Regions from separate parts of the Alteromonas sp. ABE4_545 genome, predicted to be linked through region 3. Evidence: predicted binding sites of a transcription regulator. Region 3 holds the regulator's gene; each other region holds the start of a gene.

Region 1 (10,774 bases), on a different contig from region 3:
CCACCGGCAAGTGGAGACAATCCAACGCCTGTTAACGAACCTGGTTCATTAGCCATTTTATTGGTAGGAAGTTTGGTCGCTTTACGTAGAAAGAAACAAGATTAAATTCTATAGTAAACCTGTTAATATGAAAAAGGTGGCTTATGCCACCTTTTTTACATAATGGACTTTTGTTTTCAGGTAGTAAAATGGTGAAACTCCGACAGTTAATTTTTAGTGGATTCATTTCGGTGAGTTTACTGTCTACGCCCTCTTATGCTGATTCCAGTGAAGATTTTGAGCGAGCGCTCCAAGCCTATAATGAAAAGAACTACAACGAGTCTTTCATTCACCTTAAAAATAGCCTGAAGCAAGACCCAGACAACTTGGCATCAAAGATATTAATGGGGAAGCTGCTCCTCATTAACGGGTACTTGATTGCTGCAGAGCTAGAATTTCTAGAAGCCCTTGATCAAGGTGCCGATATAGAATTAATTGCAGAGCCATTGGGGAATACTTGGCTATTTCTCAATAAATACCACGACATTATTGAGTTTGACGAAAGTGAGCGGTTATCTGGCGATTCAAAAATAAAATGGCTACAAATTAGAGCCAGTGCCTGTGTTAGATCGAATGACTATCAATGCGCAAAGCAAGCCTACCAAGATTCGTTAAAAATAAATCCTAATCACGTTCGCTCTATTGATGGTTTAACCTCTATCGCTTTATTCGAAAACAAACGCGATGAGGCAGCCAACTATATTAAGCAATCTGAGAGCATTAACCCCAACAACCCGTTAATGCTTAGGCAAAAGGGGCAACTTGCCCGTGTAAATGGTGAAATAGAACGTGCAGAGCAATTCTATAACCAATCAATTACACTAAACCCATCGGACCCTCAAACATTACGCCGCCTATTAGATCTGTATGTAGAAACCAATGATTTCGAGAAGGCTCAATCTCTTATTGATAAGATTATTGAGCAAACACCCAATGACCCGCTGGTCATTCTTCTCAACAACTGGCTAGACAGTCGCAATTATCAAAGCCGTATCGACAATGAACAGCTTAATAAACTCGATGAGATTATTTCAGCGATCACGCCAGAAGATATAGCTGCGCAACCTGTCTTACAATACATCAAAGGCTTGTCTGAATTCTTCAAGGGTAACATGGAACAGGCCACATTGTCTCTTGCGCAATATGTGGCTAAGCGCCCGAATGATATGCAAGCCGTGATGTTATTGGCACGTGCGTATATGAGCAGCCAAAAAGCCAAACAAGCTTTGGCTTTGTTAGAAGACCATCAAGAGCAGTTACTTGAGAATATCAACTCTGCCCTTATGCTAGGCGAGTTATTTCTCAAAGACGGAAAGACATTTAAGGCAGAATCGCTCGCATTTCGCTTAAACCGCCTCTATCCCAACAATAGCCGATTGAGTCTATTTAATGTCAAACTCTTGTCCGCCCGAGGAAAGTTAGAAGAAGCCAATCAGATACTCGATGCCAGTTACGATGCAAACCAAATGGTTCCAGAGTTTTTATTAACTTACACCTTGGTCAAGCTCAACGCACAGCAATTCAGTACCGCATTAGACAGCGCGACCAAGTTATTAGCGCTGTATCCAGAAGAGCCTGAGTTTATTAATTTAAAGGCAGGTATCTTGATAAAAATGCGGCGTTATGACGAAGCACGAGAGGCGGTAGACGCTGCGTTAGCAATTAACCCCGACTTGTTCGCAGCCAAATTCAATCTGGCAATGATTGAAACGCGCACAGGAAACTACACCCGTTCAAACAATATACTCAACCGGTTGTTGGAGATAGCCGACAAGCATCAAGACTCAATGCTACTGAAAGCAGACAACTTGACCGCTCTCGGTGAAGATGAAGAAGCACTCGACATCTACAACACCATTCTCACGCTAGATCCACAGAACCAACGAGCTCGCCAACGTATGTTGCAGCGGGCACTAGCTAATAACGATTTGGAAACAGCCATATACCACCTTAATCGTTTGCTAAGAGATGACTTCGACAACCCTAACTATTTAATGACCAAAGTCGACATTTATATTACTCAAGGGAAACTGTCGGAAGCCCAAGAGGTTGTTGATATTATTCAACACGTGGTAGCAGAATCTCCGGTTGGTTTATTGCGCTTGAGTCAAATAGAAGCCCGATTGAATAAACCCAATGCTGCGCTTGCTACGTTAGATAAAGCACTGGCGCTAGCACCTAACAACGTACAATTAAAGCTTGAAAAGGCCAAGATGCTGCTCGAAAACGACCAGCCAGTTCCGGCCAAAACCCTATTAAATTCCATTGCTGAAGGGCAAGAACAAAATGCAAACTACTGGTTTGTTAGAGGGTTACTGGCTGATGCAGAAGGTCAATTCGACCAAGCCGTTGCTCACTTTGATCAATCGGTTGCATTAGATAACCGCTTTAATCGAGCACTGATTTTGTTACAAGACCATGCGATTAACGGCTACGGAGAAGCTACATTTGAAAGTAGAGCGTTGAGCATCATTGAAAAGAACGAGTCGCCACTCACGGCAAAACGCTTGTTAGCGCTGTTCTATTATGTGAAGCAAGATAACCAAAAAGCCCGCGCACTCTATGATGAGTTACTCCTCGACCCGACAGTACAAGACAAAGCCGAGATATACGAAAAACTCGCCCTTTTGTACATGGAGGTAGATTTAGATAAAAGTCTGGCGTACGTACAAGAAGCTTTCAAACTAGCGGGCAATAGCACGTCGGTACTGGATACCTACGGCTGGGTTTTAACCGAAAAAGGCGATTATCAAGCAGGCTTGGCTATGTTGCGACGCGCTAATGCCACTGACGCTGACAATCCTACCGTGCTTTATCATATAGGCTACACATTGGTGAAGTTGGATCGCAAGGATGAAGCCAAGAAAACCCTCACTACCGCAGTAAATATGCAACGACCTTTTTACTATCGAGAAAAAGCTCGCGCATTGCTTGAAACCTTATAATCATCTATATAAAAAAGCCCGCTTTACATTAGTTTTTAACGTAAAGCGGGCTTGGTATTTTGCTTTATTGAATAATTAGCAGATCATTCTCTACATCAACTCGTATCGTCGCTTCAGGCATAAGTTCTCCAGATAAAAGCTTATGCGCTAATGGGTTTTCGATTTGTGTTTGTATCGCGCGTTTCAGTGGTCTCGCACCAAACACAGGGTCGAACCCAGCATCGGCCAGTTTATCCATGGCCAAGCCTGACAATTCCAATTTATATCCCTTATCCGCTAATCGCTGACGCAAAGACAGTAATTGAATTTTAGCAATCGACTTGATCTGCTCTCTTCCCAATGGATGGAACACCACAATATCGTCGACGCGGTTAATGAACTCAGGACGGAAATGCTGGCCTACCACCGACATCACCATCGACTTCATTTCGTCGTACTGATTTTCCTGATGCTTATCTTGGATGATATCTGAGCCCAGATTTGACGTCATGATCACCACGGTATTTTTAAAATCTACCGTGCGCCCCTGTCCATCGGTAAGTCGCCCATCATCTAATACCTGTAATAGAATATTAAATACGTCAGGGTGTGCCTTTTCAACTTCATCAAGCAAGATCACCGAATAAGGTTTTCTACGCACCGCCTCTGTTAAATAACCGCCTTCCTCATAACCAACATAACCGGGAGGTGCACCTACGAGTCGAGCAACCGAGTGTTTTTCCATAAACTCAGACATATCAATGCGCACCATGGCATCTTCGGTGTCGAACATAAAGCCAGCCAAAGACTTACAAAGCTCGGTCTTCCCTACCCCAGTTGGCCCTAAGAACAGGAATGAGCCAATTGGGCGATTAGGATCAGCTAATCCTGCACGAGATCGACGAATAGCATTAGATACAGCCGTAACTGCTTCTTGTTGACCAACAACGCGCTTGTGTAACACCTCTTCCATACGCAGGAGTTTTTCTCGCTCACCTTCGAGCATCTTCGCTACTGGAATACCTGTCCAACGCGAGAGCACATCGGCAATTTCGTTATCCGTTACCTTGTTTTTCAACAACTGGGTTTCACAGGTTTCGTTTTCTGCCGCCTTTTCTAATCGAAGCTCCAACTCTGGAATTCGACCATATTGCAACTCCGACATGCGATTTAAATCAGACGCTCGACGGGCGATCTCTAAGTCCAACTTTGCCTGCTCCAACTCAGACTTTATAGACTGGGTGCCTTGCATGGCTTCTTTTTCTTCAAGCCAAATGGCTTCTAAATCAGAGAACTTGTTTTCCGCTTGCTCTCGCTCTAGCTCAATCATCTCTAAACGCTTATGACTGGCATCATCCGTCTCTTTTGCAAGCGCTTGTTCTTCTAATTTAAGCTGAATAATACGGCGCTCTAAGCGATCCATATCTTCTGGCTTAGAATCAATCTGCAAACGGATACTTGAAGCCGCTTCGTCAATCAAATCGATGGCTTTATCTGGTAACTGACGATCACTGATATATCGATGCGACAAGGTCGCTGCAGCAACAATCGCTGGGTCAGTAATATCCACCGAGTGATGAAGCTCATACCGCTCTTTCAACCCACGTAAAATAGCGATGGTATCTTCGACACTTGGCTCATCGACCAAGACCTTTTGAAAACGACGCTCAAGTGCGGCATCTTTCTCGATATATTGGCGATATTCATCCAGTGTGGTTGCCCCCACACAATGTAGCTCACCGCGAGCCAATGCAGGTTTAAGCATATTGCCCGCATCCATAGCTCCGTCGCCTTTACCCGCGCCCACCATAGTGTGCAACTCATCAATAAAGAGAATGACGCGGCCTTCTTCTTTGGCCAATTCATTTAAAACGGCTTTTAAGCGTTCTTCAAACTCACCGCGGTATTTCGCACCGGCAACCAGTGCGCCCATGTCTAATGACAACACGCGTTTATTTTTCAAACCTTCAGGCACTTCACCATTGATGATACGCTGGGCCAAGCCTTCAACGATGGCCGTCTTACCCACACCAGGCTCACCAATTAATACTGGGTTGTTTTTGGTCCGGCGTTGGAGCACTTGTACCGTGCGGCGAATTTCGTCATCACGACCAATTACTGGGTCTAATTTTCCCTGCTCTGCTCGCTCGGTTAAATCAGTAGTAAATTTTTCCAACGCTTGACGCACATCTTCAGCATTGGGGTCGGTCACTTTCTGACCGCCACGCATGGTGTCAATTGCTTGCTCAATTTTGTCGCTAGTGACATTCAAACTCTTGAGAATCTCACCCAGCTTTCCTTTGTCCTGCAACGCAGCGAGAACAAAGATTTCAGACGTGATGTAGTCGTCTTTACGCTGCTGGGCAATTTTGTCGCACAGGTTTAAAAGTACAACCGTGTCTTTACCTAACTGAACATCGCCACCAATGCCTGAGAGGCGAGGCAACTTGTCTACGGCCTCTGCAAGTGCTGAACGCAGTCCGTTCACATTAATGCCTGCTTGGTCAAAAACAGGGCGAACAGATCCCCCTTGCTGATTGAGCAAAGCCGTCATTAAATGAACCGGTTCTATATATTGGTGATCGCGCCCCAATGCCAAAGACTGTGCATCAGAGATTGCGATCTGGAACTTGCTGGTAAATCTATCTAATCGCATGACTACCCTCGTTAGCTGCAATAATCTATCTATTGGCTAATTTATGGGTACGGATTTTATTTGATTCAAGTTGTTGAAAGAAAATACAAGGAGATTTTTGATCTATATCAGCAGATTTATCTCGCTGCTACGCGCTATTTAATTCCGATAACCGAAACCATTCTGCCCGTAGGTACAGCGCCCTGGTGTTGAGCCCGTCGATGAGAAAAGTACTTATCCGCTTTTTGATACGTACATTCGCGACCTCCAAAAACATGGGGTACCCCCAATGCTTGCAGCTGTTTCTTAGCAATAGCTGGAAGGTCAACAAGATACTTATTCGGCGACGAAGCGGGAACAATGCAAGATTCAAATGAAGCCAACTGGCTTGCTACGTCATCGCCTACTTCATAAGCCTGTTGTGAAATACAAGGGCCTATCCACGCTAAAGTTTCGTTAACGTCACTCGCTAAACGAGCAAGAGTATTAGCAATAACGCCTTTCACAAGCCCTTGCCATCCAGCGTGAATCGCGGCCACTTCAGTGCCCGCTTTATTGGTTAACAATACAGGCACACAATCTGCCGTCATCACGGCACAAAAATGCTGGCTTGAACGGCTAATAGCCGCATCTGCCGACACAGCTTGAGATTGAGGCAACTCAACACACAAATCACTGTGTATTTGATTCAACCAAGTAATGCGTTCTGAAAAAGGTAACGCAGCCCGATTAGCTTCGACATCAGTAGGATTATCGTCAACGTGCAATCCCACGTTAAAGCTGTCGTAGCGCCCATGACTTTGGCCTCCATCACGCGTTGTTTGGAAAGCAACAATGTTACTGGGAGCAGGCCAATCGGGTGTGTACCACATACTACTTAATAATCATCTTCAAACTGTTTAGAGTCTTCTTTGATAACACTGAGCAAATCCACCATATCTTGAGGCAGTGGTGCTTTCCATGTCATCCACTCTTCTGTGGTTGGATGAAATAAAGACAACTGAGCTGCGTGCAAAGCCTGACGTTTAAAGCCACGTAATGCATCAACACATTCGGGGGAAGCCCCTTTGTGAAGCTTGGCACGGCCACCGTAATTTTGGTCGCCCACCAGCGGGTGTTTGATGTAAGACATATGCACACGAATTTGGTGTGTTCTTCCTGTTTCTAGTTTTAATCGTACATGAGTATGGGCTCTAAACTTTTCGATAACACGATAGTGGGTTACCGCAGGTTTACCAAACTCTCGTACCGCCATGTGAGTACGCTTAGTAGCATGCCGCCCAATAGGCGCATCAACAATACCACCCGCCACCATAGTACCAATACACACTGCTTCATATTCACGGCTCATGGTGCGAGTTTGTAGTTGATCAACAAGATGCGTTTGGGCTGGCAGCGTTTTCGCTACCACCATTAACCCTGTTGTGTCTTTGTCTAGACGATGCACAATACCTGCACGCGGCACGTTATCAATCCCCGGCACATGACTCAACAATGCGTTTAACACCGTACCGTCTTGGTTGCCTGCACCAGGGTGCACAACTAAATCGGCTGGCTTATTAATAACAAGAATATCGTCATCTTCGTAAACAATATCCAATGCAATTTCTTGCGGCTGACTCGTTACTTGCTGTTCTATTTTTGCACTGACAGCCACTTCTTCATCACCCAGCATCTTTTGTCTAGGTATTTGGCACACCTCACCATTTAGCGAAACATTACCTGCTAATATCCATTCTTTTAAACGAGAACGTGAATATTCAGGGAACAAATCAGCTAAAACCTGATCTAACCTCTGACCGAAATGATGAGCTTCAGCAACTGCTGACAAATTAACCTGTGTTTCCAACGTCGACATAACACCCTAGGATGACTACTACAAACCCCTATTATAACAAGCTTTGTTTACTGACTGGGGAATTGTTGTCACTTTTCTATGTGTTTTTACCTTTCGAGTACGTTAGAATGGCTGGATTAACTTAGGCCACGTTGCCAAATAGCTCGCAATTCACTGGATTATCAGGAATTTACATTATATGAAAAGCAATCGTCTGTGGGTGCCAGTAGTGTTTGGCGTCATAGTATCACTTAGCGGATGCAGTTCTTCTGACCCGCAAGAGCAGGTAATCAATGCAAATTTGGGCGCTCAACAACTCTATGAAAAAGCCCAACAAAGCCTCGAAAACGGCAATTTCTCTGCGGCCGCCAGTGCGCTGAGCACGCTTGATTCTCGCTTTCCCTTTGGCCCTTTATCTCATCAGGTGCAATTGGACCTTATTTACGCGTATTACAAGTCGGGTAAACCAGACCAAGCCTTAGCGACAATTGATCGGTTTGTTCGTTTGAACCCTAACCATTCAGATATCGATTACGCTATCTATATGCGTGGTTTGACGAATATGGAATCAGATACCAACTTGTTCCAAGAATTGGTTAACATCGACCGCGCTGACCGAGATCCAGCGAAAACACGTCAAGCGTTCGACGATTTCCGCAATCTTATTGAACAATTCCCAAACAGCAAATACGCGGCAGATGCGCGTAAGCGGATGTTGTTTATTAAAGATCGTTTAGCCCGATATGAAGTTGCAATTGCGCGTTATTATATGCGTCGTGAGGCTTATGTTGCGGCGGCTAATCGTGGGCGTTATATCGTTGAAAACTACCCTGACTCCAACGAGGTACAAACCGCATTGGAAATTATGGTGGAATGTTATAGCCAGTTGAAACTCGATGAGCTAAAAGGCAATGCCATGAAAACGTTGCGCTTAAACTTCCCAGACAGTGAGTTTATTAACTAACTGTCTGGCTGTTAGTATTCGATGTCGACCGTATATATTTGGCTTCAAACTCAGCCTTAGATAACGGTCGACTATATAAATAGCCCTGAAACAAATGACATCCCATTTGTTGTAAACACAGCCTTTGTTCTTGTGTTTCTACACCTTCTGCTACCAATTCGCATCCAAGCTCTTGCCCCATTCGCACAATCGTATTAGTAACGTTGACAGCGGTTTCACTTCCCAGCAAATCTCGTACAAAGCTACGGTCAATCTTGATCACTGAAATAGGCATTTGATGTAAATAAGCCAGTGACGAGTACCCAGTACCAAAATCGTCTAATGCTATATTGATCCCAAGTTCATTAATGGCATTCAATAAAGGGATCACCCGCTGCTCTTGTGTGACCAAGCCAGTCTCGGTAATTTCTATTTCCAAATGTTCAGCGGGGAAACCGGTATAACGCAACACCTGCTCTAGCCAACCCGACAGATCTGAAAAGCGCAGCTGTATTGGTGACACATTAACCGCTATAGACAATGGCTCGCCACGCTCTTTGAGCCACATTACACCGGCTTCACAGCTTTTCCGCAGCATCGTACGCCCAATTTGATCAATTAACCCCGTTTCTTCAGCCAGAGGAATAAACTCATTCGGCGGAATAATTTCGCCATCGGGCTTTATCCATCTCGCCAATACTTCAACACCAACAAGGTGATTATCACTCAAGCGCACTTTTGGCTGAAAATAAGGCTGTATTTCCCCTCGCGCTATGGCCTCGCGAAGCTGAGTTTCTAACATCAACTTACGCTTTCGAGTTTGTGTCATTGAGGCTTGATAAAACTCAATACTGCCCGCACGAATACCTTTCGCCCAGTACAAAGCGGTATCGGCTTGTTGATAGAGGGTTTCTGTGGTTAATGCAAAGTCGGGGAATAAACTGATACCACAACAACAATCAATGTGAACACGATCGCCATTCCCAATTGACATCACTGATGACACCGCTTCTCGCGCTCGACTAGCCAGTTTTTGTAAGAATTCTTGACTGTCACATTTGGGAATAAAAATGGAAAACTCGTCGCCGCCTAAGCGATAAACAGTTCCCAATTGACCAACGACTTCTTGTAATCTCACAGCCACTTTTTGCAACACGAGGTCTCCGACAACATGACCGTAGCTGTCGTTGACATTCTTAAAGCTGTCTAAGTCGATTAACAACAAACCTAACTTATCAGTTTCTGAGGAAAGGCTCATTGCCTCTCGCAGTTGCTGTTGAAGTAAGCGACGATTGGGTAAATGCGTTAACGCGTCGTGATTTGCCTGAAAGCGCAACGCTTCGCGCATTTCAGTGACATCGGAGATGTCTGTTAACGTACAGGTATAATTAATGACCTTACCATGGGTATTCTCTACAGGCACAACAGATAACCAAGCGCTAATTGTTTGACTACCGTGCTTTTGATAAACAATTTCGTCCTGCCATATAGCCCCCGTTTTTACTTGTTGTAATAGTTTTTGTTGAGCGGCTTCATCTAATTGTAATACCTGTGGGAGATATGTCTGCTCAAGTAACGTGTCTCGGGGAATGCCACACAAACGCTCAAAAGCCGGATTGATATTGACAATGAAAAGGTGTGGGTCAGTTACCACAATGCCTTCTTGGGATTGCTGAAATACGGCATCGGCTTGAAGTAACCGCTCTTCCCTGTCTTTCACGGTTTTCACAATATCGTTGCCGGAACTGAGCAGTAATTTCCAATCCAATAAATTGTTGTCGTCGTACATGGCAAGTCGTTCACGACTAAATACCAAAAAGCCAAAGAGCGGTATTCCAAATGAGATGGCTAACACTGCTTTGCCACTAAAGCCGCCGATGATCAGGTGAAACACTTCGGCGCTAAAGCCCATCGCAAATAAAGGGAAAAACACTCCATCAAGCACCAGCATTGCCATAAAACTGAGCGTATAAACAAAGCTGAGGATTAAATGAGATTGGGTGAGTTTGCGCAGAGAGTTGAAGATAACAAATAAAAATAACAGCTCAACGATAATAAGAATGGCACCAAGAATGAGCAGCGGAATAGAGATATCAAATAGTGCACTAGGAATGGCATTGGTATTAATGGTGTCTGGCTGCGCAAGAATGTCGGCGATGAGCATAAACAAAAACACCTTGAACACGCCCACGGTTACCACTAAACGCGCAAGGTTCTGTAAGATGAAGGCGTCGCGCTCAATAAAGGCAAACACAACACAGGTCATCATAAACGCGCCGTACAGTATGCTCCCACCTGAAACCACCACGCCGTCAAACAACTCAAGTGAATAAACGGCCCCAACAAAGCCGCCCATCAACAGTACTAGGCTAATATAAACGTAAAAAGACACGCGA
Region 2 (10,774 bases), on a different contig from region 3:
CTTCGCTCCAACCGTTGCTGTAGCCCGTGACGATCGCTGGGGCAGAACCTATGAAAGTTACTCAGAAGATCCTGACATTGTCGGCCGTTATGCCAACGCTATTGTCACTGGCCTGCAAGGCGATGTAACCGACGGCAATATTGATGACCAACACGTCATCTCTACGGTTAAACACTTTTTAGGAGACGGCGGCACAGAGGGAGGCGATGACCAAGGCAACAACTTAGCCTCTGAGGAAGCATTGTTCTCCATTCACGCTCAAGGCTATGTCGAAGGCCTAAACGCAGGGTCGCAATCAGTAATGGCTTCATTCAATAGCTGGCATGGCATTAAAAACCATGGCAGTAAGTACCTACTCACAAATGTACTCAAAGACAAAATGGGGTTCGACGGCTTCGTCGTAGGCGACTGGAACGGTCACGGGCAAATTGAAGGTTGCAGCAATGAAAGTTGCCCACAAGCGCTTAATGCGGGGCTAGATGTATACATGGTACCGACTGGCGCGTGGAAACCCCTTTATGAAAATACCATCGCCCAAGTAAAAAATGGTGATATTCCGTTGTCTCGCCTTGATGATGCCGTTCGTCGAGTACTGCGCGTTAAAGTAAGAGTGGGCTTGTTTGACTTACCGTCGCCTGCCAAACGTAAACTGTCGGGCAATGCCGAAATTATAGGTGCCAAAGCCCATCGAGACATTGCCCAAGAGGCTGTTCGCAAGTCGCTTGTGATGCTAAAAAACCACAACAATCTACTTCCTTTGCCACCACAAAGTCGAGTGTTGGTGGCTGGTGATGGTGCCGATAATATCGGCAAACAGTCGGGCGGTTGGACCATCACATGGCAGGGTACAGGTAATCAGAACAGTGATTTTCCTGGCGCCACGTCAATTTATTCAGGCATTGAACAAGCCGTCTCTGCGGCCGGAGGCACAACTGAACTTGCGGTTGATGGCAACTACGAGCAAAAGCCTGACGTGGCAATTGTCGTGTTTGGCGAAGAGCCTTATGCAGAGGGCAACGGCGACATTTCAAATGTAGAATATCAACGTGGTAACAAAACCGATCTTGCCTTATTGAACAAGCTCAAAGCGAAAGGTATTCCCGTAGTTTCTGTATTTATTACAGGGCGGCCGCTGTGGGTAAACCCTGAACTCAATGCATCAGATGCGTTTGTTGTTGCTTGGTTACCTGGGTCGGAAGGGCAAGGGGTTGCCGACGTACTGTTTACCCAAGCTGATGGCAGCTTGCATTACCCAATGCACGGCAAGCTGTCTTTCTCATGGCCAGCGGCACCGACACAAGCCCCTATTAATAAAGGCGATGGTCAAACACCGCTATTCGAATATGGCTTCGGTCTGGAATATGGCGAGCAAGATGCCTTAGGTGATAACCTTCAGGAATCTTTTAAAGTATTAAAAGACGGTGAGCAAGTGCACGCCTTGTATGCCCAAAGTGTACAGGCCCCTTGGACCATGTATTTACAAGCTGGCGATAAACAAGTACCCATGAACAGCAACTTAGTGGCTATTGATGGTTTGAACGTGCGCACAACAGATAAAGTGGTACAGGAAGATGCGATTCAAGTCGAATGGACGGGCAACAAAGGCAGTATCCTATTGAGCTCTGCGTTTCCCGAAGACATGCGTGATTATGCAGAAGAGAACAGCATGTTAACCTTTGATCTTAAACTGTCGTCCACCGCCAAGGGATTACGTATTGCAGCTGCTTGCAGTGCGGCATGTTACCCCGGACTAGAACTTACAGCGTATACCCAAGCAACAACTGCATGGCAAACCGTCACGATACCAGCAAAAGATTTTATCCAAGCTGGTGCTAACTTTTCGGAGGTATTCACTGCGCTCAAGGTGCAAAGTCATACCCCTACAACCATTACTCTATCGAATATTCGCTTTATTTCAGAATAGTCAGGGCTTGCAGTACCCACAAAAAAGGGCGTTCAATATGAACGCCCTTTGGGTATTTGCTGCGGTTTTTTATGCACGACGCATACGTCGTTGAGCCATAAATACGACCGCCATCAACATCAGTAACCAAGTTGCAGGGCTGTTCACTTCAACGGTTCTCAAACCCAAATTATCAACCAAGGTCTGCATATTTGTGTCACTGAATGCACGGTCGAGTAGGCGTTCACCATTTGGCATCGAAGTAGGAGACGCACCAGTCGCCATCAAGCCATAAGCCGATTCGCCGGGGTTTGTCGCTGTGCCGGTGGGGTGGTCTAAGCCAAGTGTATGGGCAATTTCGTGCGATAAAGTGCCTGCAATCGCATTCACAATCTCTTCAAAATCCCAGCCATCTACGGTAACGGAATACAAACCACTTAAAATATTGTTACTAAACACTGAGCCAACTACGCTTCCTGCTAATACGGTCTGACTCACAACACACGAATCACAAGCTAAGCCCAACGTACCATTGTAGCTGCTACTGCCGTAGCTGGTCACACTACCAATTTGAATCGCGTAATTGTCACTGTCTATGCTCGACACATCGGTTCCTATGGTAGCAACCATAAAGTCAATATCGAGTTGTTGATTAGAGGCGATAAAACTGTATGCCGTACTGTAGAAATCGTTTTCAACCGCGGCCACAATCGCATCGATTAAATCTTGAGTTTGCGATGTGTCAAAATAACTCGCCACGTTAAAATCGTCTGTTTCATTACCCCACAAATCAGACGAATTAAGGGATGTGAAATCGAGCGTAATGAGTAACGCATTCGCATTTGTCGACAGTACTGAAAACAGAATAGCGAATGACAATATAAACTTTTTAAACATGTAGAATTCTTCTCTGATACCAATGCACAAGCACGTACTTCTAATTGACGAATGTAAAGCAAAAGTTAAGCCATATTAGATACCACTTATGAATCAACTAATTAATGATAATCATTTTCAACAGACTTGCAACATGTAAAAAAAACTGACACTCAACAAAAGGATAACACTATTATTTACAGGGACTTACTGCTTTACTCTCCATCTAGGTCGATCATATTTTGGGGAACCAGAGCCGTCGGGAATACGTGAGAAGCCACGATCACAATACGGCCATGGCTGTATTTATTGAGTAGTTGCGCCATATTTTCAGCCGCGTTTTCGTCCAGCCCTTCAAAAGGTTCATCCACTAGCCAAACAGCAGCTTGATGCAACAGCGCTCTCGCGATCGCGAGTCGTTTGCGCTCACCACCCGATAAACTGCGCCCCCCTACACCAAGCCATTCGCCTAACTCCTCCAATGAATCCAGCCCAACTTGGCGCAAAGCATCCAGTAGTGTCTCGTCACTGGCATCAGGTGCCGACACTTTTAAATTATCGCGTAGGGTTGCTTGCAAAACTTCAGGCTGTTGCGAAATATACAGCCACCCGTCAACCAAACCAGGTGCCAACACTTCGTCATCGACCATGCGCATGCCTGTGGCCGAGGTCAAGCCCGCCACCGCTTTAAGCAACTGGCTTTTACCCGACCCACTACTGCCTTTAATCAGAGTAAGGGTGTGCTTTTGAAAACAACAAGATATCTCACCTGATGGGCTAAATTGCGGATGAAAGTTAACTAAACTCAAGGTGTGTTTTACTGGGTGTTTTTCCAACGGGGAGATAGGGGTAGTATCTAATTGAGCCAACGCCCGCTTGCCTTGGTACGCACGATTCAAGGCGGTTTGTACGGTTAGTGAACGGCCTAACCAATCACTTGCACTTAGCAGCATCATAGGAACAACCAACAGCAAAGGTTCACCCTTTACAAGCCCGTTGTTCATACACAGTATTACGATAAGCAAGCCCCACGCTACGCCCTGCAACAACCAAGAGGCAAGTAAACCTCGATAATGCTGCCGTTGGGTTAAAGCCCACATTGAATTTGCCGACGGCGTGGCCTTGTTTTGTGATGAACGTTGATCTAAATGCCAAATACTGCTACTGGCAAAATAGTGTTCTGACGAGTGACGAAATTGGCGCTCTTCCGTCACTTGCGCGATTGCGATGTTCAAACCCGTTATGGTTACCCACAAAAACGCTGCTAACCACGCCAAGGCCAACACTAAAGTAAGCAGTGAAAAGGGAATGGCTAACACAATAAAAGCAACAATACTCACCAGCAGCATCACAATGGCGCTGGCTTGCATTGCTACCCATCCAACCCATACAGCGGCAATAGATTCAGTGTGGGTTGCCAGGGCTTCTACCCCTTCGGCTCTCAGCGGAATGGCGGTAAATTTAAGACGAGAAAACAGCGCGTTTCTCAACCTTGCGGTTAACCCAAGCAAATGATGATGACCCACCCACATGTGGGCGTAACCAGAGGCGATCCGTAACAATGCCAATCCGCGGATCACGACAGCCGGCAACATGTAGTTGAAATTCACCGAAGCCACGGCACATGCTGCAATAAACCACGACGATACAATTAAAATAGCTAATCCACACACACCATGTATCACAGCTAACAACAAACCTAACCATGGAGACTTCATTGTGAGGTAACGACTCCCTTTTCAACCAGCCAAATTTGACTAAACCAAGCTTCAGGTAAAGGCTTATGCGATGCCCAAAGCAAGGTTTTTTGCGCGCCTAATTGCTTTATTAACGCCGACAATGCGTGATGTTGTTCCTCTGTAAGGTGTGCCGTTGGTTCGTCGAGTAGCCAGATGTCGGCCCCCGATAACAACAACCTAGCCAACGCCAGCCGCTGTGCTTGCCCGCCAGATAGAGGAGGATGCTCCCCCATCTCGGTATCAAGACCTTGAGGTAAGGCATCGAGCCAAGCTGCCAGCTCCACCGAACAAAGAGCAGACACTAACATTGCATCATCTAATAACTGCCCCATTGCGAGGTTGTCTCTTACGCTGCCCGGCAATACCACGGGGCTCTGCGTATAAAACCCAATGCGTTCTCGTTGTGGGTGAAACCGATGGGAACTCGGTCTCTGGCCAGCAAGCGCTTCAAGAACAAGTGTTTTTCCGCTGCCAGAATGCCCATTAAGGCGAATACAATCACCACTGTTGATATGTAACGATTCAGCAGTGACCAAACTATCACCAACCGAAAAACCAGTAATGGGGCTATTGAGTAATACTGTATTTTCTACCTGCTTCAGACACGCGCTTTCTAAGTTGAATAAAGTGTCTAAATCTTCTCTTGCCACCTCAGCTTGTGCCTTTTGATGGTAATACTGACCAAGCGCCTTTAGCTCTGAAAACAGCAGCGGTGCGGTGAGTAGTAACCACAACCCGGTATTCAACGCCAATTCAGGCCCAAGCGAAAATTCACCCAGCAAACTAAAACCGATAAATACCGCGATCAGTGCCACCGCGATGGTAGAAAAAAAGTCCAGAACAGAGCTGGATAGAAACGCCACACTCACCACTTTCATTGTGCGTTCGTTTAGATTCAAACTGGCATTGTGCAGTCTTGTTTGTTCTCTGTCGTGCGCCCGAAAGCTCGCTAGCATAGGCAGCGCCGCCAAACGGTCGACAAACATACCACCCAATCGTGTTAGTGCATTAAAGTGTTTGCGCTGCAAACTAGCCGCGCCTTTACCCACAATAATCATAAACAAAGGTACGACTGGCATAGTGAACAATAAACTGGCGCCAATCACGCTGTTAACAGGGAAGATAACCAATAAAGTGAGAAACGGTGCGACGCCCGCAACTATTTGTTGAGCTTGATAGTCATAACGCCAATCGGCTAATGCTGGAATGTGTTTTAGCCAAACACTTTGCCAATAAAAACTACTTTGTTGTCGAATCAGTGCGTGCTGTTGATGCTCAAAAGTCGCGATTAAGCGCTGCTGCAGAGCCTGCTGCAATCGCATTTTCGCTCTCGATACCCCGTTGTCTATGATGCCTTGTACACACCAAGCACTGAACAAAAGGATTGTGAGTACCACAATGGTGTTAAAAGGCGCGGCTTCACCTTCTACCACCCATGCTTGAAATACCTGAGCAAACCACCAATAAGCGCCAACAAGTAAACTCAAACGAATTAATTTAAGACTAATAAAAAACATCAGGGTGCTACGTGAAGCAGCACCCTGATTGGCGACCTGACGGTCGAACCACTTAGCTAAAGATAGAGGTTGTTCCACTACTCTTCCGGACGATCCAAGTTTTCTGTGCTTTCCAACCACATTGCATTAATAATCCCAAATGCACAAGCCAGTAACACTCCAAGAATCCAAGTAAAATACCACATATTGCCTCCTAGTAGATGGCGTGAGATTGATTCAGGTCGCTATTTTTAATGCGGCCGCGCATAACGTAGAAACCGTAAATGGTATAGCCTAAAACAATAGGTACGAATACACAGGCTACGCCGAACATAATTTTCAATGTTAAGACGCTTGAGGTCGCATCCCACACGGTCAAACTAGATACCGGAGAAGTCACACTAGGCATTAAGAACGGGAACATGCTGAAACCCGCAGTTAAAATAACGCCAGCGATAGTCAATGAACTGCACACAAAGGCCCAGCCTGGCTTGCCCACTTTAGAGAAGAAGGCACAGCCCAGTGCAGCCACAATACCCAAAACTGGTGCGATCACCATCCAAGGATATTTGCCATAGTTGTTCATCCATGCACCGGCTTCAATGGCGACGGTTTTGTGTAGAGGATTAGAGGTTGCCATTGTATCTACCGCTGAGGTGATAACGAAACCGTCTAAACCGAATGCTACCCACAAACCCGCTAAGATAAATAGCACAGCAGTAACCAGTGAAAGAATCACAGATGTCGCACGAGCGCGTACTTCTAGGAAACCGTCGGTCTTCATTTGTAACCACGTTGCGCCGTGATTCAAAATCATCGCCACAGACACTAGCCCAGTTAGCAAAGCAAAGGGGGTTAACAAGCCAAAGAAAGAACCTGTGTAAGTTGATTTAAGCGTGCTGTCTAATTCAAACGGAACGCCCAATAACAAGTTACCGAATGCCACACCAAAAATTAGCGAAGGCACAAAACCACCGGCAAACAATGCCCAGTCCCAACCCGTACGCCATTTTTTATCTGGCAATTTGCTACGATAGTCGAAGCCGATAGGACGCATCCATAAGGCAATCAAGGTTAATGCCAGTGCAAGGTAAAAACCCGAAAATGCAGCGGCGTAAATCATTGGCCATGCGGCGAAAATTGCACCACCAGCAGTGATAAACCAAACTTGGTTACCATCCCAGTGAGGGCCGATTGTGTTGATCATGACTCGGCGTTCATCGTCGTTTTTACCAATAATGGTTAACAACGCACCCACACCCAAATCAAAGCCATCAGTGACAGCGAAGCCAATGAGAAGGACACCAACCAGTACCCACCAAATCACGCGTAATACTTCATAATCGATCATGCGTTTGCTCCTTTAATATCCAGACCCAATGCATCATCTTCCTGTACTTCGTCTTTAGGTGGTACAGGGCCTTTTTTAGCGAATTTTTTCATCAAGTAGAAACTAATCACAAACATCACACCGTAGAACAGGGTATAAGCGATGAGTGTGATCACAATATCACTGACTGCTAGGTTAGAGGCTGACGCATGCACCGGAAGCACTTCAGCGATTGACCAAGGCTGACGACCATATTCCGCCACGAACCAACCTGCTTCACAGGCAATCCAAGGCAGTGGCAGTGCCCACAATGCAGATTTTAGCAACCAACGAGGTTGGGTGATTTTGTGTTGTGTGCTGTAGTAGAACGCACAGATAAACAAGACCAACATCAAGAATCCAGATACCACCATCAAGCGGAAGCTCCAGAATAGAGGGGCAACAGGCGGAATACTGTAATCAACCGCTTTCTCCAGTGCTTCGGGTGTAGGTTGAGTAATGTCTTTTGTAAATGGTTGTAATAACATCGCGTAGCCGAGGTCACCTTTGTTTTGTTCAAACGTTGCTAACTCAGCGTCTGTTGCTATGCCATTTTGTACTTTATCAAGTTGCTCATACGCCTGCAGACCAGAAAGAATACGTTCGCGATGAATGTCTTTCAGGTCTTTAATACCGATGACTTCTTCATCCAAAGAACGCGTCGCGATAATCCCCATCAACCATGGAATTTGCAGTGCGTATTCGGTTTTCTCTTCTTCGTCATTAGGCAAGCCGAAGACAGTGAAAGGCGCTGGCGCTGGATGAGTTTCATACTCTGCTTCAACAGCGGCGAGTTTCACTCTTTGCACATCACCCATTTCGTAACCACTTTCGTCACCCAAGATGATCACTGAAAGTGTTGCCGCTAAACCAAAGCTAGCTGCAATCGCGAATGAGCGACGAGCAAAGGCAATGTGTTTGTGTTTGAGCAGGTAGTAGCTAGAAATCGCTAACACGAAAATTGCACCGGTAACGTAACCGGCTGATACTGTGTGAACGAATTTAACCTGGGCTACCGGGTTGAAAATAACATCAGCAAAGCTGGTCATTTCCATACGCATTGATTCAACATTGAACTCAGCACCCACGGGGTTTTGCATCCAACCGTTGGCGATCAAAATCCACAACGCAGAGAAGTTTGAGCCCAATGCGACTAACCAAGTCGCCATCAAGTGCTTCACTTTTGACATTTTGTCCCAACCGAAGAAGAACAAACCCACAAAAGTAGACTCGAGGAAGAAAGCCATTAAGCCTTCAATTGCCAGAGGGGCACCAAAAATATCACCCACATAGTGTGAGTAATATGACCAGTTCATTCCGAATTGGAACTCCATGGTCAAGCCGGTTGCCACACCGATTGCGAAGTTGATCCCAAACAATTTACCCCAGAATTGAGTCATTTGTTTGTAGATCTCTTTGCCGGTCATGACATAAACCGACTCCATGATCGCAAGAAGGAAAGTCATTCCCAGTGTAAGTGGGACGAATATGAAGTGAAACATTGCGGTTAACGCAAATTGCCACCGCGATAGTTCTATTAACGTATCGCTCATGGATTGCTCCTTAGTTTAAGTAGAATAAATCTGTTTGCTTTTAGTTTTGCAGCAGGCGTTTGGCGTATCGAAAATTCGGTGCGTTGTGGTCGCTGCGAAATGCATTAGCAATTTCTTATATAGAGGATATAGGAAGTCAGCTTTTGAAGACTTGTGCCAGATCAAGATTTAGAACAACTAGGGAGCAACTCATCTCATGTTAACGTTGAATTATCGTATTTATTGATCTATCGCAAGCTTCTAAGCTTGCGACAAAACAGGAAATACTTCATACAATTCAACATGTTAAAAACATGTTATCGAGCGCCAAATCAAGAGATAAAAGTACAATTTAAATTAAATATCACCGATGACAAGTAAGGGGAAGGAAGCAGGAGATTGAGGCTCCCAAGGCGTATCGTTCATCATTTTTATATCTACACCAAGTTTAGCCAAAGCCTTGACTGAGTAAGTCCATCCCCGGGCCTTTTGCTGTTTAGCAACCGCGATCAAGGCTTTTGACAAACCAATAGTCATAATATCAGGAGAGACACCCAAAGCGGCATAAAAGTCCTTTTCTCGGGCCTCAGCTCGCTCAATCAAGTTGTCGTAGTAAGTTCTTAGCTTGAGCCACTCGGCCTCACGTTCATCGCCAGTTAAATGTCTCACCATGGCGTCAATATCACTATCGCGCCAATACGCAGACGCCGCGTTACCGTGCCAGCCGATAGTAGCTTTTTCACCAACGAAAATCTGCTGCCCTGAAATGAGTACATAATTCGCACAGGACGAAAAGCAAAACCTGTCCACAATTACATCTAGGTGCTGCTTTTGCACAAACTCGCCCAGCGACATGCCATCCATCACTTGGCCACCACCGCTTGAAATATAAAGTGCTGTGGGTTTTGTCGTTGCACTGTTATACAAATCAAACGCACGCTGATTTTGCGCCTCGGTAATTTGCCCTGTATAGCGTAATTCACTGCCGTTAATAACCACTTTGGCCCATGCAGGAGAAAGATAAACACACAATAAAACAACCGCTAACCTAACCAATGCCAAACACCTTCTATTAATAGCCTTGCGGCCAACAAACTTAGTATGATTTTAAAACCTGATTTGAACCGTTCAGACGGGATGCGCTTGAGCACTTTAAGCCCAATGTAGGTGCCTAGTGCGCCACTTGCGATCATGGCGATGATCAATGGTAACCATGCCCAAAACGCAAAACCAATGCCCCAGAACACCACGGCTTTCAGGCCATGCTGAAAGGTCATGCACGCCGCAAATGTGGCCGTCAACGTCATTTTTGAATAGTTGTTACGATGCACAAATGTGGCAACCAACGGGCCTGTCGCGCCGACAAACATAGACACGAATGTGGTAAAAGCTCCCGCCATAAATGTGCCCTTAGGTGACATTTCTTTCGCTTTGGGCTTTGGTCCCCACAACATGTACAGCAAGAACGCACCAATAGAAATTTGAATGAATGTCAGAGGCAATTGCACCACAACCAGCGACGCGATAATGGCCCCTAATAACGTACCTAAGGCGAATAGCTTAAACATTTGGCCATCGATATGTTTAGATGTCATCAATGCCCGATTGCCATTAGAACCCAATTGCACCAAACCATGTACCGGTATTAACGCTGCAATTGGCAACACAGAGGCCATGACAACCAACAAAAGCATTCCACCGCCAATGCCCAGTGCAGCGGTCATCATCGACGTCAGCCCTGCCGTCACAATTAACAGCACAATGAGACTAGTAGACAACTCTCCAGCGGAAAGAAATTCCATACAAGGTCCGAAATTCGCAAGCGCGGTGGGCAATGCACCCGAGCGGTTCAACAAGGT
Region 3 (10,774 bases):
ACAAAAGCATCGGATAGCGGATGTTGGTGGAATACTTGGTAATAACGTGCTGCATCTTCACTCAACTGATTTAATAAAAAGCTCGGTAGCCGATATTGCGGTGTGCAGGAAGACAGCGTGTGTGCCCACAATGAGTGAACAACTAAGCAGGACTGATCGGCAAAACAGTGCATGGCGGCCGTGTTTTTAAACGCCTCTACAAAAATAATATCTTCTTTTAGATTAATGTCGGGAAACCTGTGACGCTCCCATAACGCGCGTTTGTATGCATAGCAAAACCCGTACCCCCAGGTGTTAGCTGCACTTGAGCGTAAGTTCATCGCAACTTGGGTGGTCACTGTTGTGCTTAACCCAGGTGTGAAAAGGTAATCAGAGTGTGCGGTAGTATCCCAGTAATAAAAATCACCCGTTCTGACATCTCGATTGTACCAAGCACTCAATGTGACAAAGTCGTATTCCTGTAACAATCGTACCATTGTTGATACATAGTGAGGTGCGTAAAAGTCATCATCATCGAAATGAACAATCACATCACCAACAGCCCGTTCAATCAGGAAGTTCCGTTTTGCCCCAACGCTAATGTCTGTATCTGACCAATAGTATTTCACGTTGTCTTGTTGGTTATTTTGGAACACGGTTGACGGCCCGCTTTCGCCAGAATCAGCAATTAGCAATTCGATATGCGGATAGTCCTGCTGATTAAATACCGATAGCAACCCCGCGTGTAACCACGCACGGTTTTTTGTGGGAACGATAATACTAACGACAGGGTTCAATGTATGTATGCTCCATCAATAACGATGGCGTGAAGGCCGCAGTGAAAAAATCACAAGTGACTGTTAACACATTACGAATAGCAACTCATGAAAGGTTGTATAATTTATGTACTAACATAGCATGCTTTTTAAGGGAATAGAAAGCTAAATACAGGGTGCTGACCATCTGGTAAAACCATGACCTAAAGCATGAGTCGGTGCCAATTCAGAAAAAGCGCAAGAATGGTCAAGTTTTTACTGTATTGCTCGCGTAAAATAGAGGTTACTAAATCACGGCTGTTTAAAAAAATGCGTTATCACGAGCGATTTCAATCACTAATAGAATATATCCAATCTAATGCAGATAAACCGCTTTCTGTGAACCAGCTGGCAACCCATACGGGGTTAAGCCCTTATCATTTTCACCGTTTATTTACTGCGTGGGCAGGTGTAACAGTGGGTGAGGCTATACGCAATATTCGCTTGCATAGAGCGGCACAGCGTTTGGCATATCGTAAAGAATACTCAATTACCGACATTGCGTTTGACGCCGGATTTGCGTCTGTAGAAGGGTTCAGTCGCACGTTTAAACGACAATGCGGCGTGACGCCTTCCGTATTGCGTAAAACCCCCAGTCTTGTATCGAATTTACCGCAATCAGTGTTCCCATTTAGTAAGAAAAAGGAGAGCGGGATGCACCTTCCCAATGAAGTCTGTATTGTTGAATGGCCAGCGTTATCAGTAATGCAATTGATGCATATTGGCTCAGTTGAATCAATTCCTCAGTCGGTAGGGCAATTTATCGCATGGCGAAAAATGCATAAGTTACCACCCTCAAAGTATAGAACGTTCAATTTGTTATACGATGATCCTGAAACCGTTGAGCCGCAACACTATCGTTTTGGATTGGCCTGTGAATATTCAAGCGAAGTCACTATTACAGCGACAGAACCGATGGAAAAACTGTCTATACCCGCAGCCAGAGCAGCGAAAATGGTTCATGTCGGAAGTGACAGCAGTATGGGCGAATCGGTGAAATACCTGTATCAACAGTGGTTACTGAAAAACAACGAAATACCGTTAGACTTCCCAATCATCGTTGAGCGTATCGCGTTTTACCCCGATGTGCCCATGCATCAAGCAAAAAGTAACATTTATGTATTACTTAAATAGCTAATATTGTTGTTGCATGTATTTGCTTGTTGGTGACTTGTACGTATGATAGATAGCTGATTCTTAGTGTTTTTTAACACAGCAGGTTCAGTGGAGGTTATCGTGCAGTCATGCTTAGTTAATGCCAATCAACTTCAATCCTTGATTGAATCACAATCGGTCCGCGTTATTTGGGTGACGATGAAAGATCCCGTCTCTGGTAACGCAGACTCGCCGGAGGTCGGTGTCATTCCTCATGCCGTCGCGTTTGATATAGATGGCGACGGCAGTGATCATTCCGGGCCTTTTCCCCATACGTTACCCAAACCAGAAGCATTTAGTGAGTATCTTTCAAAGCTGGGGATTAACACAAGTGATCACATAGTGGTTTACGACAGCCGCGGGCTTTTTAGTGCCGCGCGATTGTGGTGGATGCTCAAATCTTATGGCCACCAGCAAGTCAGTTTACTAGACGGTGGTTTACCGGCTTGGAAAGCCGCAGGCTATGATGTTATCACGACGCCGAATGGTGACGTTAAACCGAGTGTGTATCCAGTGAATACGTTTGACGACAGCATTATTTTTCTGGATGACATGGTGTCTTGTGTTAACGATGCAACCATTCAAGTGATTGATGCGCGTAGTGCAGGGCGCTTTAACGCCGCCGTACCAGAGCCTCGGGCGGGGTTGCGTTCTGGCCACATGCCCGGAGCGTATAACATGCCGTTTACCGAACTACTTGAGCAGGGTAAGTTTAAATCGAGTGCGCAATTGCGGGCGATTTTCGCTGAACTTGGCTTAGATTTATCAAAACCTTGCCGCACCAGTTGTGGCTCAGGAGTCACTGCTTGTATTGTCGGTATGGCTTTGCAGATGGCAGGAGCGCAAGACGTGGCAGTTTATGACGGGTCTTGGTCACAATGGGGAGCGATTGCCAGCCTTCCCGTGGAGTCGGCATCATGAATACCTTACCGCGTATAGTGATACTCACTGGAGCTGGTATTTCCGCTGAGTCGGGGTTAAAAACCTTTCGAGACAACGACGGATTATGGGAAAACCATCGTGTGGAAGACGTTGCTACACCGGATGCGTTTTCGGAAAATCCGTCGTTAGTTTATCGTTTTTACAATTTGCGCCGTCAGCAATTACAACAAGACAGCGTGAAGCCAAACGCGGCGCATGTCGCGCTTGCTGAGTTAGAAGCACTGTGGGGAGATAGACTCACGTTAGTTACTCAAAACGTCGACAACCTTCATGAAGCCAGTGGGAGCCAGCGAGTTTTTCACATGCATGGTGAATTATTGTCAGCACAGTGTTGTACCAGCGGTGATCGTTTTGCGTGGTACGACGATTTTTCTGCAACCACGCCTTGCCCATGTTGTACACCACCACAGCAGATTCGCCCCGATATTGTTTGGTTCGGTGAAATGCCCCTGTATATGAACGATATTTTATTAGCGCTCAGCAAAGCAGATATCTTTATTGCTATTGGTACGTCGGGACAGGTGTATCCTGCGGCCAATTTTGTACAAGTGGCTTTTGATAGCGGTGCACATACGGTTGAGTTAAACTTAACACCCAGCCAGCGCCACGACGTCTTTAATGAGTCGGTTGAAGGATTGGCTTCTGAAATAGTGCCTCAATATGTAGAAGCACTGAAACACACATATTTGCAAGGTTAGAGAGTCGATAACGTGAGCCAATCCATGCCGTATTTAAGTGATTTTATTACCATAGCGCTAGTGCATCTAGTTGCTGTTGCCAGCCCCGGCCCCGATTTTGCCGTAGTGGTAAGGCACAGTGTAGCCTATGGTCGTCGCATTGCGATTATCACCAGTATTGGCGTTGGTCTTGGCATATTATTACACGTAGCGTATTCGTTGATTGGTTTAAGTGTGGTGATTAAAACAACGCCGTGGTTATACCAAACAATCAGCTATTTAGCCGCAGCCTATCTTATTTATCTTGCGTACGGCGCTTTGAGAAGCGGCCCTTCGAGTGCGTCACCAATGGAAGGAGTAGAAGCTGCCAAAAATGCTATTAGTGACAAAAAAGCCCTATGGGTGGGTTTTTTAACTAACGGGTTAAACCCGAAAGCAACCTTGTTTTTCCTATCACTTTTCACGGCAATCATAGATATCAACACGCCAATGGTAATCAAAGCGGGTTATGGTTTGTATCTAGCGTTTGCAACGGGTTTGTGGTTTGTATTTTTATCTTATCTACTGAGCACTTCAAAAGTGGCTTCGCTTATTGGAACTAAAGGCTACTGGTTAGACAGAGCCATGGGCGTTATGCTTATCGCATTGGCGGTGCGCTTGGTCACACTGTGAGCGATCTTTACGCAACGATTGGCGTATTGATAAGCCTAAACTAAGCAATTTCTATTTTGACAGCTACAGTTAATGCATGACTCATAACTTGCCTTTTTGCTGTACAACTAAATTGAGCGTGGTGAATGCACAAAAGAGAAACGACTAAAATTGTATTAATTCTGCTAATTGTCATGGCGTTAATTATATCTTTGGCATGGGTTAGCACCGACAAAACTCCCGATATTATTGATGTTCCCATTTCAGAGGAAGCGCATAAGCCGGTTCCAGACTTCGCAGCTATTAAAGACATCACCGAAAAGAAAAAAGCGTTCTTTTCTTATCTTCAGCCAGAGGTTGATAAACAAAACGAATATTTACTGACATTACGCCATTATTTGCAAACGGTGCAGCGCCAAGTAAAAAATGGCCAAATGCTGACCGAAGATGATCTAGACCGCATCGATTGGTTACGCGATGAATATCGGGTAAAAGAAGAAGCTGATTTAGAAACCGCATTAACAACTTTGTTAATGCGCGTTGATATTTTGCCTCACGAGCTAGTACTGATGCAGGCTGCTAATGAATCGGCGTGGGGGGCTTCGCGGTTCGCACAGGAAGGTTTCAACTTTTTTGGGCTATGGTGCTACCGCCAAGGCTGTGGTTTTGTGCCGTCTCGACGCAATAAAAATGCCAGCCATGAAGTGGCGAAATTTGATAATGTGTCTAAAGCCACATACACCTATATGCGCAATTTAAACCGACATAACGCGTATAGAGAGTTACGCCAGATTCGTGCGTCTTTACGCCGTAATCAAATGCCAATTACTGGCTTGGCCTTGTCTGAAGGCTTAATGAGTTACTCGGAGCGCGGGGCGGCTTATGTAGAAGAGCTACAAGACATGATGCGATTTAATCAGGAGTACATTACGGAATGAAAGGCGTATGGATGCTTAGCGCAGTGTTAGCCACAATGAGTGTGGCTCACGCTGAAACGTTAGACCTTGAATACAAAACGTTTTACAGCCATGTCAAAAAGCTCGATAGCGAAGATATGCCAGACCTACAGTTTGCATTTGGTTTTCTTCGAGTGGGAGAGAGCCGGTTGTGTAAAATTAATCGCGCTGAAATTGTGACTTCAAAGCAAACTCTGCCGTTGAATGTGACGACAGAAAGTCGCTTCAGCGTGCCGTCAGATAAAATACTGAAGATGGCTGAAGCTCATGTTCTTGTGGAGTTAGATGAGCCCGCTAATGTGTGTGATATGTCGGTGCAAATCGAAACAAAGCCTCAAGCGCTAAAGCAGGCATATTCTCATGAGGAATTAGTACAGATTGAAGAGCAGTACAAAGCCTTTTTCGATGAAATGGGCGGGTTTTTGTCATTTATGATGCCTGATGTAGTGGGGCTGCAAATTCACTTTACAAATCATTCTCTCAACACCGCACTTACTGATAATTTGCGTATTGAAGACGGTGTTTTATCGCTAACAGACGACTGGCTGGCTACGGGGCAAGCGTTGTCGTTACCCGAGACTCCCTTTCGCATCACGGCAGTCGTAGAAAAGTAGTGAAGGTGTGTGCGTAAGTCACGCAATAAAAAGCCAGCTTATTCTGCTGGCTCTCTTTCATAAAGTAATTGGTATTCAATTTGTTTGGCTAATCGTTCAACCGTTTCTTTACCCGTTTTGCACATTTCTTCAGCGCGATGAAACTCCATCAAACCCACGTCGGTAAGCTGCGGTTCAAATAGAAGATCGGGTGGCTCACCTGCCAACCTTGAGCGCGTAACCCGTGCTTGAAGAATTTCGAGCGAATTACTCATCACACTCAAAATGCCGGGAGCTTGGCGCTTTTCCGATTTGTCTTCTGGCGTAAACCATTGACGTACAACATCTTGTCCTCGCTTGAGAAAGTGCTCGGCCTTTTCGTTGGTTTCTTCGTGCTCTACGGCTTGTTTCGCCAGTCGAATAGGGCGTGAATCAGCGTTGAGATTAATGGCGATCACAAAATCTGCCCCCAGCTGACGGCATAAATTTACCGGCACAGGGTTAACCACGGCACCGTCAACCAACCACCTGTCGCCATGGGCGATAGGCGAGAATAATGCTGGTATGGCGCAAGACGCTTGTATTGAAGTGCCCACTTCGCCCTTGTTGAATACCACCTCACGGCCCGTGTATAAATCGGTCGCGACACAGGAAAAGGGCTTTTGCATTTCTTCAAAGGTCGGTGCGCAAAACTCATCTTTGAGTTTATCGAATACTTTCTGGCCACTGGCTAAGCCGCCTCTTCGAATTCCCACACCCATCAAAGATAAAACTTGCCACTCGGTAAGTGAACAGGCCCATTCTTTTAACTCTGGTAATTTGCCAGACGCATAGGCAGCGCCGACATATGCGCCAATGGAACAGCCCGCTACAACGTCAATTTGTATGCCTAATTCTTCTAACGCTTCAATGATGCCAATATGCGCCCATCCACGAGAAGCGCCAGAGCCTAGCGCAATACCGATCTTCATACCGTTACTTATCCGTTAAGTTGATGATCTCAATAGAGTCCTCAGTGTCTACGGTTTTTATCTCGGGTGCAAGATCTGGTGCGTCGAAACCAATATCACCATCTTCGACTGGCGTATCACTGCGTTGTACTGCTTTAAAGTCGAATAACTTACTGTCGGCCAAATGGGAAGGCGCAACGTTTTGTATTGCTCTAAACATAGACTCGATACGCCCAGGGAAACGGCGATGCCAGTCTTGAAGCATATGCTTAATGTTTTGGCGTTGTAGGTTTTCTTGTGAGCCGCATAGGTTACAAGGAATGATCGGAAAATCACTGATGGCAGAATACTTTTCGATGTCTTTTTCTGCGCAATAGGCTAATGGACGAATGACAATGTGCTTGCCATCATCGCTCACTAGTTTAGGCGGCATAGATTTTAGCTTGCCACCATGGAACATATTTAAGAATAAGGTCTCTAGCATGTCGTCACGATGATGGCCCAAGGCAATTTTGGTTGCGCCTAGTTCAGTGGCCGTGCGATAGAGTATGCCACGACGTAAGCGAGAGCACAGAGAACACGTGGTTTTCCCTTCTGGGATTTTGTCTTTAACGATAGAGTAGGTGTCTTCTTCGACAATTTTGTATTCAATGCCCAAAGAAGCTAAATATTCCGGCAGAATGTGTTCGGGAAAGCCAGGCTGCTTTTGGTCGAGGTTAACCGCAACAATATCAAAATGAATGGGGGCAATTTTGCGTAAAAACAACAAGATATCCAGCATGGTATAACTGTCTTTACCACCAGACAAACACACCATCACTTTGTCTTGATCTTCAATCATGCCGAAATCTTCGATGGCTTTACCTACGTTACGACGAAGACGTTTTTGGAGCTTATTGAAGCTGTATTTTTGTTTACTTTGTGATGCGGCACTGGCGTCAGTTGCCGAGGTATTGACCTGGTGACTCATAATAGATATCGGGCTTGCCTATAAAAGGCCGGCATTATATCTGAAAATCACCATGGGTTTCACTAATAACATGCACCACGCCAAATTAGCCCTGAATCGGCGACACAAATCCGTCGGGCTTGATTGCCAATACATCACAATTCAACGAATCGATAACATGCTCAGCAGTATTGCCGATGAGTGCAGCAGATAGCCCCACACGGCCTACGGTACCGATAATTACTAATTCAGCATCGATTGTCTCAGCGACTAGTGGCACTACTTTTTCGGGTAACCCTTCGCGAACATGACATTGATCTAACGGGAGCGAATAACGTTTCGCATGCAGTTCCATCTCTTCTAAATGGTGATTTTTCACCGAGTCATTGTAGCTCACGGGGTCAAATTCCGGTACTTCTATTGCTATGTTGAGTGGAGTGCCTGGGTAGCTATTAACCAAGTGCACGTGGCCACTTAGTAACTCGGCATAATCTTTGGCGATCACCGTAATCTTGTCGTTTAGCTGGGCGTGCTCTCGGTCTTCCGTGCCGACGTTTACCGCAGCGATAATGTTGCCATTGTCTGGCCAATCATGTTCGTTAACCAGTAATACAGGAACAGGGCATTTGCGTAGTAAATGCCAATCGGTTGGTGTAAATATCACCGATTTAAAGTCGTCGTGAGCCTTGGTTGCTTTAACTACAACATCGCTTTCATGTTGTAGCGCAGCTTTAATAATTGCTTCGTAAGGTCGGTTGTTCCATTCAACAACTACCTCTATTTTCGCGCTAGTTTGGCTTTGCAGATAACTATTGAGCCATGATTTTCTGTCGGCAACAACGGCTGCACGCATTGCTTCACGTTCTTCAATCGACAACATGGTTGTCATATCGTACGAAAAGTCATATACGGTCATAAACGCTGTTATGGACGCATTGGTTTTTTCAGATAACTCTAGTGCGCGAGAGAGCGCGGGCTGGGAATCGGAATCTGGGTCGATGACGACAAGTAGCGCGTTATAGTTAATCATATCAAACACCAAACAGTTCGTTTACGTAATGTAAGTGTAGGCGTTTTTAAGCGGATTACTAAATAAACTAGTTGTTCTAGATCAAGCGAATAGGGGATTTAAAGCACATTAAATTCGGAGTTTAATGTGCTTATGATACGGGCCTTAGAGGCTTAGCAAGGAATGCTGGTGGTTGGAATATCCATGCTGTGGAGTTTGTCATCCATTGCATCAAAATCGAGAATTGTGATCAGTTTACCTTCAACCTTGATAATGCCTTCTTTTTGAAAGCGAGTCAGCAAGCGAGAAATGGTTTCTACCGTCAGCCCTAGGTAATTGCCAATCTCGTTGCGCGTCATACTCAAATTAAATTGTTTTGACGAAAAACCGCGCTCTTCAAACCGCTTGGATAAGTGGGCGAGAAAATAAATTAAGCGTTCTTCGGCGGTACGCTTGTTAAGTAGCATCATTAAATCGTGGTCATGTTTAATTTCTGCACTCATAAAGCTCATGATCTGATGTCGCAACTTAGGGAATTGTACCGACATTTTGTCTAGGGTTTCGTAAGGTAATTCGCACACCATCGCGGTCTCTAACGCTTGGGTAAAGCTCTGGTGGGCGTTTTCTCGCAAGGCATCAAAGCCAATAATATCGCCGGGGAAATGGAACCCGATGATTTGCTCTTCACCATCGGCATCACTTACGAATGATTTAAAGGAACCCGCTCTCACTGCGTAAAGAGAGGTAAATTTGTCACCGGCTTCCACTAGTTTGTCGTTTTTATGTAATGGCTTTTTACGTTCGATAATATCATCGAGCGACTCAATTTCGGTTTTGTTTAACGACACAGGTAGACAGAGGTGGCTGAAACTACAGCTCTGACAGTGAATAGAAAATTCGGTATTCTTAGCCATAACAATCTTTATAGTCCTTTGGAGACCTTAGTTGATACTATTGATCGCCAAATAAATCAAGTATAAGCCGTAGTTTATCAGAACAAGCGCGATGAGTCTGCGAGTAATTTTATGCTTATACCAACGAGAGAGTGAATGTGCGCCAACATGCATTAAGAGTAGGCTAGGCAGTGTCCCTAAACCAAACGCCAACATCGTTACAGCACCATTAAGCATACTACCAGATGCAAGGCTCCAGGTTAAACTTGAGTACACTAAACCACAAGGCAACCAACCCCAAATAAACCCATAGGGAAAGGCATACAGTGGGGTTTTAAAGGGAACAAAGCGTTTGGAAAAAGGGTGTATTCGCTGCCACAGCAAAGCACCGATCTGCTCCAATCGGCGTAAGCCCATAAACCATTGCCCCAAATAGGCACCCATTAAGACTAGCATGGTGCCGCTTACCACGCTTAAAACAGGCAATGCAAAAATATGCGATGTACTCGCCATTTGTCCGAGTAAACCGGTTAACGCACCGGCGAGGGTATAGCTGACAATGCGTCCTGCATTGTAGGCGAGCGCATAAGGCAACGTTGACCTTTGTTTGGGAACAGCCGCAGACATAGCCACCACAATGCCGCCACACATTCCCAAACAGTGTACGCCGCCTGCCATACCGACTAACAAGGCCGCGAAAAAGTGAAGGTCATTCATTTATTGTTGAGCTTTTGACGTTCTTGGGCGAGCTTTTTCTCTTCAGGAGGAAGATCATCATCAAACAAAATACTGTATCCCTGACGCTCTAAGTCTTCGAATTGCTCAGACTTAACGGCCCAAAAAAATACCCCAATAGCAATGGCAACAATAATAATCGCCAATGGGATCAGCACATAAATAATGCTCATGTTGACTCCTGTTTTAGCAATCGCGCAGAGTTGTATACCACAATGATACTACTCAACGACATGCCAATTACCGCCATCCAAGGCGTGAGAATACCCAATATCGCAAAGGGCAAAATTATCACGTTATAACCTACTGCCCACAGAATATTTTGTCGGATCTTCTGCTTCGTTTGCTTAGCAATGCTGAGTAACTCGGCAACCAGGGTTAATTGTGGATTAAGTAGCACGATATCGGCGGCATTTTTGGCGACATCAGTAGCGTTACCTACCGCGATAGACACATCGGCAGCGGCCATT

The links. Region 3 encodes FNR, which switches genes on or off when oxygen is low (the NO sensors DNR and NnrR bind a similar motif). Its sites were predicted from a motif close to TTGATCTAGATCAA; they were not measured.
Region 1: a site for FNR is predicted at 5,717-5,730, ahead of clpB (ATP-dependent chaperone ClpB). Genes of this name have one in related genera too.
Region 2: a site for FNR is predicted at 9,088-9,101, ahead of ACXAH6_RS03535 (cytochrome ubiquinol oxidase subunit I). Genes of this name have one in related genera too.

What each region holds. Positions count from the first base shown of each region.
Region 1 is NZ_JBSWYY010000048.1:299-11,072, reverse strand. Features, by position in the region: gene xdp1 (exosortase-dependent surface protein XDP1) at 1-105, shown strand, start outside; gene prsT (XrtA/PEP-CTERM system TPR-repeat protein PrsT) at 189-2,984, shown strand; gene clpB (ATP-dependent chaperone ClpB) at 3,049-5,619, opposite strand; gene pgeF (peptidoglycan editing factor PgeF) at 5,754-6,470, opposite strand; gene rluD (23S rRNA pseudouridine(1911/1915/1917) synthase RluD) at 6,476-7,456, opposite strand; gene ACXAH6_RS19930 (outer membrane protein assembly factor BamD) at 7,635-8,399, shown strand; gene ACXAH6_RS19925 (putative bifunctional diguanylate cyclase/phosphodiesterase) at 8,392-10,774, opposite strand, start outside.
Region 2 is NZ_JBSWYY010000002.1:237,491-248,264, forward strand. Features, by position in the region: gene ACXAH6_RS03505 (glycoside hydrolase family 3 protein) at 1-1,924, shown strand, start outside; gene ACXAH6_RS03510 (hypothetical protein) at 1,994-2,800, opposite strand; gene ACXAH6_RS03515 (ATP-binding cassette domain-containing protein) at 2,995-4,497, opposite strand; gene ACXAH6_RS03520 (ATP-binding cassette domain-containing protein) at 4,494-6,113, opposite strand; gene cydX (cytochrome bd-I oxidase subunit CydX) at 6,113-6,220, opposite strand; gene cydB (cytochrome d ubiquinol oxidase subunit II) at 6,229-7,365, opposite strand; gene ACXAH6_RS03535 (cytochrome ubiquinol oxidase subunit I) at 7,362-8,936, opposite strand; gene ACXAH6_RS03540 (hypothetical protein) at 9,273-9,971, opposite strand; gene ACXAH6_RS03545 (sulfite exporter TauE/SafE family protein) at 9,959-10,717, opposite strand.
Region 3 is NZ_JBSWYY010000022.1:6,537-17,310, forward strand. Features, by position in the region: gene ACXAH6_RS16090 (glycosyltransferase family 2 protein) at 1-776, opposite strand, end outside; gene ACXAH6_RS16095 (AraC family transcriptional regulator) at 999-1,928, shown strand; gene sseA (3-mercaptopyruvate sulfurtransferase) at 2,031-2,870, shown strand; gene cobB (Sir2 family NAD+-dependent deacetylase) at 2,867-3,589, shown strand; gene ACXAH6_RS16110 (LysE family translocator) at 3,614-4,240, shown strand; gene ACXAH6_RS16115 (glucosaminidase domain-containing protein) at 4,414-5,157, shown strand; gene ACXAH6_RS16120 (DUF2987 domain-containing protein) at 5,154-5,789, shown strand; gene rssA (patatin-like phospholipase RssA) at 5,828-6,739, opposite strand; gene ttcA (tRNA 2-thiocytidine(32) synthetase TtcA) at 6,744-7,688, opposite strand; gene uspE (universal stress protein UspE) at 7,774-8,697, opposite strand; gene fnr (fumarate/nitrate reduction transcriptional regulator Fnr) at 8,850-9,590, opposite strand; gene ACXAH6_RS16145 (sulfite exporter TauE/SafE family protein) at 9,618-10,286, opposite strand; gene ccoS (cbb3-type cytochrome oxidase assembly protein CcoS) at 10,283-10,477, opposite strand; gene ACXAH6_RS16155 (heavy metal translocating P-type ATPase) at 10,474-10,774, opposite strand, start outside.